Regions from separate parts of the Yoonia sp. SWMV100 genome, predicted to be linked through region 1. Evidence: riboswitches for the same ligand, from Rfam matches in the RefSeq annotation. Region 1 holds a riboswitch; the other holds the start of a gene.

Evidence for each region. Region 1 has a riboswitch for thiamine pyrophosphate ahead of thiM (hydroxyethylthiazole kinase). Riboswitches for the same ligand answer to the same signal wherever they lie in the genome.
Region 2: it holds a riboswitch for thiamine pyrophosphate, as region 1 does, so the genes downstream of both, thiB (thiamine ABC transporter substrate binding subunit) here and thiM (hydroxyethylthiazole kinase) in region 1, are expected to answer to the same signal.

Annotation. Positions count from the first base shown of each region.
Region 1 covers NZ_JBWBAQ010000005.1:42,096-45,612, forward strand. The annotation lists gene cydB (cytochrome d ubiquinol oxidase subunit II) at 1-763, shown strand, start outside; gene ACXJGX_RS12250 (DUF2474 family protein) at 760-867, shown strand; gene ACXJGX_RS12255 (NAD(P)-dependent alcohol dehydrogenase) at 965-2,017, shown strand; TPP riboswitch at 2,090-2,178, shown strand; gene thiM (hydroxyethylthiazole kinase) at 2,223-2,996, shown strand; gene thiE (thiamine phosphate synthase) at 2,993-3,517, shown strand, end outside.
Region 2 covers NZ_JBWBAQ010000003.1:558,019-561,535, reverse strand. The annotation lists gene aroC (chorismate synthase) at 1-246, opposite strand, end outside; gene ACXJGX_RS07575 (hypothetical protein) at 431-1,198, opposite strand; TPP riboswitch at 1,420-1,518, shown strand; gene thiB (thiamine ABC transporter substrate binding subunit) at 1,555-2,544, shown strand; gene ACXJGX_RS07565 (thiamine/thiamine pyrophosphate ABC transporter permease ThiP) at 2,520-3,517, shown strand, end outside.

The sequences.
Region 1 (3,517 bases):
CGCGCTTTATTTGCCGATCATCCTCATGCTGCTGGCGCTGATTTTTCGTGGCGTGGCGTTTGAATATCGCTGGCGCACCGAGACCTGGAAGCCCGTTTGGGACCTCGGGTTTTTTGGCGGGTCCATTGTGGCGGCATTTATGCAGGGGATCGCGCTGGGCGCATTGGTCCAAGGTATCGAGGTGTCAGGTCGCGCCTATTCAGGCGGCTGGTGGGACTGGCTGACGCCGTTTTCGGTGCTGACTGGTGTGGCCGTGGTTGTGGGCTATGCATTGTTGGGCGCAACGTGGATCATCGTGAAAACCGATGGTCCCCTGCAGCGGCAAATGCAACGTTATGCGTGGGGTCTGGCGATTGCCACTTTGGGTTTTATCGGTCTGGTCAGTGTTCTGACGCCGTTTCAGGACGCGGTGTATTTCCAGCGGTGGTTTAATTTGCCGGGCAGCGCATTTAGCGTGGCAATGCCTGCGGCGGTCCTGCTGACGGCGGTTTCGCTGTTTCGTGGGTTAAATGCAGGCAAGGATTTACAGCCGTTTTTATCGGCACTGGCGCTGTTTGTGTTGTGCTTTATCGGGATCGGGATCAGCTTTTACCCCAATATCGTCCCGCCATCCCTGACCATCGTCGAAGCAGCGGCCCCTGACGCCAGCCTAAAATTCGCGTTGGTCGGCACTGTTGTGCTGGTGCCGCTGATTTTGATCTACACCGCCTATGCGTATTGGGTCTTTCGCGGCAAGGTGGACCCGACCGAGGGCTATCATTGAAGCAGGCGGTTAAGAAATTCGGCTGGTTTATCGGGATTTGGGTCCTGAGTGTTCTGGCGCTGGGCGTCGTGGCATATGCGATCCGCTGGGCGATCATGGGCTGATACTTTGTGAACAAAACCACGCGCGTTCGCTGCGCTGGCTTGATCTTTGCAGTCGGATCAGTGTTGGCTTGTTTGTGAACCCGTGGGAGGAAACTGGATGCTATCGCTTGTTCTTGAACGCCAACATGTGCTGTCGCTGCGCGATTTTCCAGAAATCGCAAAATCCGAAGAAACGCTTGGGCCGCGGGATGTGCGGATCAAACTGCACACCGTGGGGATTTGCGGGTCAGACGTGCATTATTTCACGCATGGACGTATCGGCCCTTTTGTTGTGAATGCCCCGATTGTTCTGGGGCACGAGGCGTCGGGCACGGTGACTGAATTGGGCTGTGACGTCAACCATTTGGCGGTGGGTGACCGCGTCTGTATGGAACCCGGCATTCCTGACCCAACCTCAAAGGCGGCCCGACTGGGGATGTACAATATCGACCCAGCCGTGCGATTTTGGGCGACGCCGCCCTATCACGGTATCTTGCGCCCGACCTGTGTCCACCCTGCGGATTTCACATTTAAACTGCCCGATAACGTCACCTTTGCCGAGGCGGCGATGGTCGAACCTTTGGCGGTTGGCGTGCATGCCGCAACCAAGGCCCGGATCAAACCGGGTGATCTGGCGGTGGTAATGGGTGCGGGGCCGATTGGACTGGTCACCGCGCTGTCAGCCTTGGCGGCCGGGTGCGCTCGAGTGTTTGTCAGCGACATGGCCCCGCAAAAGTTGGAAATCGCCGCCAGCCTGTCACCGGCGATCACACCGGTTGACGTGACCAAGCAGAACATGACCGACGTCGTGAAAGCCGCCACCGATGGCTGGGGCGCCGATGTAGTTTTCGAGGCGACAGGATCGCCCAAAGCCGCCGCGCAGGTGTTTGAACCGCTTGCCCCAGGGGGCTGCGTGGTGATGATTGGTGGTCAGGCCGAACCAATTTTATATGATGCAGGTGCCGCAATGGTGCGCGAAGCCCGCGTCGAAAATATCTTTCGCTATGCGCATGTGTTTCCGCGCTGCGTTGGCATGATCAGTTCAGGCGCGATTGATGTGAAACCGCTTATCACCCGCACATTTGCGTTCAAAGATAGCGTGCAGGCATTTGAAATCGCCGCATCTGCACCCGCGACAGATGTGAAAATGCAGATCGAACTGCCGCAATAAATACGCCACTGCCGCGATCTTTGCGGCAGCGCCACAATGCGTTTGACGTTTCCCGCCAAAGCCCTGTACTCTCCGCGACACCAGGGGCGCTGAAAAGCTGAGATGTACCCTTTGAACCTGAACCAGATAATGCTGGCGGAGGGAGGTCGTATGTTTCTGCTTGCGCGTGCGCTCTCTCTTTTTTCGCCCGAAAAAAGGAGACAAAATGCCCCTTGATGATGTGCTGATAGCCTTGCGGGACCAAAAACCGCTTGTTCACTGCATGACGAACTATGTCGCGATGAATATCGCGGCGAACGTGGTTTTGGCGGCGGGTGGGTCACCAGCCATGGTTCACGCGCCAGAAGAAATTCCAGCGTTCACACCGATATGTGGCGCGTTGACCATCAACATCGGCACCTTGTCGACGTCGTGGTTGTCGAGCATGCTGATGGCTGCCAACATCGCCAGCGACCGCAATATCCCGTGGGTTCTGGACCCGGTGGCCCACTTTATATCGGATTATCGCAAGCATGCGGCGCAGGATTTACTGGCGCTGCGTCCCACCATCGTGCGTGGGAACGCATCCGAGATATTGGCGCTGGCCGGCGAGGCCGGCGCGGGTAAAGGCGCTGACACAGGTGACAGTGTTGCCGCCGCCGAAGGTGCCGCACGGGCGCTGGCGCAGAATTTCGGGTGCGTTGTCGCGGTGACAGGTCCGATTGATTTTGTCACCGACGGTACCCAGGAATCGCATTTCGCCGGCGGCTCTGCACTGATGCCGCAGGTCACGGCATTAGGCTGTGCGCAGACCGCATTAATGGGGGCCTATGCTGCGGTCGGCCCGGCATTTGATGCGGCTTGTGCGACCCTTGCCCATTTCAAGGTGGCTGGCACCCGTGCCGGCGCAACGGCTGCGGGACCGGGGAGTTTTACCGTGCATTTTCTGGATGCGCTTGCGGCGACAATGCCGGCTGATCTGGCGCAGGTGAACGCATGATGCTGCGCCAAAGCTTGCGTTTGTATCTGGTGACAGATCGCCAGATGTGCGCGCAGATCGGCGTGGTGCCGACGGTGTGCCGTGCTGTTGCAGGCGGTGTCACCATGGTGCAATTGCGCGACAAAACCGCGACCACAGCAGAGCGTATCGACGTGGCCCGCGCGTTGCGGCAGGCGCTGGTCGGAACAGGTGTGCCAATTGTGATCAACGACGACATTGATGCGGCGATCGCAGCGGATGTCGACGGCGCGCACATCGGGCAGGGCGATATGTCACCCGCCCAGGCGCGTGCACTGCTCGGGCCGGTGAAAATCCTTGGGCTATCATGTGAAACACCAAAGGCAGTGCAGGCCGCCGACCCCCGTCTGGTGGATTACCTTGGTCTTGGACCGGTCTTTGCGACCGCGACTAAAACAGACCATGCGCAGCCTTTGGGGTTTGACGGATTGGCACAGCTGGTGGCAGTGGCGGCCTTGCCCACGGTCGCAATCGGCGGTCTTAAGGCGGCCCACGCCAATGAT
Region 2 (3,517 bases), on a different contig from region 1:
CTGAATTGGCGTTCCGGTTGATTTGCCATCAAAAACGCCCGACAAAATTTCCACGGCGTCGGGTTCCTGCCGTTGCGTGGTATTTTTGTTCAGTCCGGGGCGCCGCTTATCAAGCCACTGCTGCAACATGGCAGGTTCCAGCGGGACGCCGGGCGGACAGCCGTCGACGGTTGCGCCCAACGCGGGCCCGTGGCTTTCGCCCCAAGTGGTAAACCGAAATAGATGTCCGAAACTGTTGATCGACATATGCGCGCCTCTTTTGTTGGAACCCGATTACAGGAAGGCCCGCGTTTGTTCAATCTAGGTTGGCTAGGCGACTGATTTTCCCGAATGTGCAAACTGTGTCACGCTCAACCCGGCTAAACGACAAAGGTCACAGAATGACCCGCGCCCGAAGATGGCGCGGATCTTAAATTTTTAACGGTCGAAATCAGTCGTAGTAGTAATTTACAGCGCGAACACCACGGAAAATAGATTCTGCGCCATCCCCAAAGCTGTAGCTAGCCATCAACGAAAACTGCGTCCAGTCACCCTCGCTCAGGGTGTTGTCGTTATCATGAAACCCAGAAACCTCTGCACGGATGCTGATAGGGAGGTTCCCCGTAAGGTTTGCGAGGTCGTATGTGCCGCCGATTGCGGTAAGGCCATAAGAGTCACCATCGCTCACGTCTCTGCGCTCTGAAATGTAGATCATTGCGGCGTCCGTCACGTCATACGAGACCGCTATCCCATAGGTATCTTGTTCAAACGAACGATCTTCCTCGTATAGACCTGCATAGGCTTCGAAACCCATACCGTTGGTCTTATAGTCCGCGGTCACACCGTATTGCGCATGCGTTTCCGAGTCACCATCGTAATAGGCTATCGCAGTATAGAAAACGCCAGCCGACCCGGCACCCAAGTCGTAGTAAGGGTTCACATCAATCAAGTACCGCTCGGAGTAAAAGCTGCTTTGATGCTGTTCTTTATTGTAAACCAATGAAACAGCAGCACCGAAATTTGCGCCTAAAGAATACTTTGAAGCCGCCGTTAACTGCGTCGTAAAGTTATCGCGGAACGGTGCGCCGTCTGCGTCATTGTGGAAGTTATAGCCAAGCGTGATCGTGCTGCCATCATGCGAAACGCTGGGGGTGGAGTGCGCGCTTGCGCTTGCAGCGCAAATCGCGAGGGCCGAAGTGAATGTTGATAATACTTTCATGGCGTACCTTTCAAAAGTTTGACCCGAAGCCACACCATACATCTGTAAACTTCACCCGACGCATCAGGAATGACGAAACCATTGACGTGCTTTTTAGGCGATGTTGCCGTAGGGGACCGCTTTTCAACCCTACATGTGCGCTACGTGTCCCCTTGCATGCTTAAGGTATATTAACCCCGAAAAGACCAACCCTTTTCATTTCTGCGCGCTACAAGTATGCAGTCTGCACCTCGGGGGGCCTTGATTGGCTGAGATGCGCAAGCGGACCCGTTGAACCTGAACCGGTTAAGACCGGCGGAGGGAAGGTATGGCAATCGCGCTATCCCCCAATCCGCCCGTCGCATTTGGAGGATACGATGCAAAAACCAATCTATCTGCCAGCTGTCGCGGGATTTGTCCTTTGTGCTACGGGCGCAATGGCCGAAACCCCGGTGCTGCAAATTCTGACCTACGACAGTTTTACCAGCGAATGGGGTCCCGGCCCTGCTATCGAAGCTGCATTCGAGGCGACATGTGCCTGCGATCTGCAATTTGTCGCCGCAGGTGATGGCGCGGCTTTGCTGGCGCGGCTTCAGCTTGAAGGTGCGCGCACAGAGGCCGACGTTGTGCTGGGTCTGGATACGAACCTAACCGCCGCCGGACGTGCCACAGGCCTGTTTGCACCGCATGGTGTGACCGTTGATCTTGATCTTCCGATTGAATGGGATGATACCGAATTCCTGCCGTTTGACTGGGGCTATTTCGCCTTTGTCGGGAACGCGGATACCGATGCCCCCACGTCATTGCAGGCCTTGGCAGACAGTGATTTAAAAGTCGTGATCCAAGACCCCCGTTCGTCGACCCCTGGTTTGGGATTGCTGATGTGGGTTGACGCCGCATATGGCGATGATGCCCCTGCGATCTGGGCCGATCTGGCGGACAATATTGTCACCGTGACACCCGGTTGGTCCGAAGCCTATGGATTGTTCCTGGATGGCGAAGCAGACGCGGTGCTGTCCTACACCACATCACCTGCCTATCACATCATCGCCGAAGACGACGCCACCAAGGTCGCTTGGGTGTTTGAGGAAGGTCACTATATGCAGGTCGAAGTGGCTGGCAAAGTCGCGGGAACCGATCAACCTGACTTGGCCGATCAGTTTTTGGCCTTTATGGTGTCCGATGCGTTCCAAAGCATTATCCCTGAAACCAATTGGATGTATCCGGCGGTGATGCCAGATGGTGGCCTGCCCGCCGCATTCGATAATCCCGTGAGTGCAGACAAAGCGTTGTTGTTTTCCTCTGACGAAGCATTGGCAAGACGCGATACGGCTTTGGGCGCTTGGCGTACCGCGCTGTCTCAATAAGCCCGCGCTGGCCCGGCGCCCTTGCGGGGGTGCTGGTGCTGGTGTTGACGGCAGGTACATTGGTGGCGGTCGCTGCCCGTGCAGAGTGGCTGCGCGGACTGGGTGCTGCGGATTGGGCGGCGATCAAGTTTACCGTGACGCAAGCGTTCGTGTCCGCCGCGATCAGCGTGATCCTTGGAATACCGGTTGCCCGGGCGCTGGCCCGTCGGCAGTTTCGGGGGCGGAAGGTGTTGATCACGCTGCTGGGCGCGCCGTTTTTATTGCCGGTAATGGTCGCTGTTGTCGGGTTGTTGGCGGTGTTCGGGCGCGGCGGCATATTGAATGCGGCGCTTGGTGCGCTGGGCTTTGAGACGATGTCAATTTACGGGTTTCATGGTGTCGTCTTGGCGCATGTTTTCTTCAACCTGCCACTTGCTGTGCGATTGATCCTGCAAGGGTGGCTTGCCATTCCGGCAGAAAGATTTCGGCTTGCTGCGAGCCTTGGTGCGCCAGTTGGGCGGTTGCTCGAGTGGCCGATGCTGCGCACCGTCGTTCCGAGCACATTTTTAGTGATATTCCTGATATGTCTGACCAGTTTCGCGGTCGCGCTGACCCTTGGCGGTGGACCGAAAAGTACCACAGTAGAATTGGCAATCTATCAGGCGCTCCGGTTTGATTTCGACCTTGGGCGCGCCGCGCTGCTGGCGTGTTTCCAATTCGGGTTGTGTGTTCTGGCGGCTGTGCTTGCGTGGCGATTGACGGGTATTGATGCGATGGGCGCGGGATTGGATCGTGTCGTGACGCGCTGGGATGTGCGGCGCGCTGGATTCGATTATGCGCTGATTGCTGGCGCGACGCTGTTTTTGCTGCTGCCGCTTGGGATGGTTATCTGGCGCGGGTTGCCGGCGTTGATCGTTTTGCCAAGCACGGTTTGGGTTGCGGCGCTGCGGTCTGTAATTGTTGCCTGCGCGTCCGCAGCATTGTGTTGCGCGAT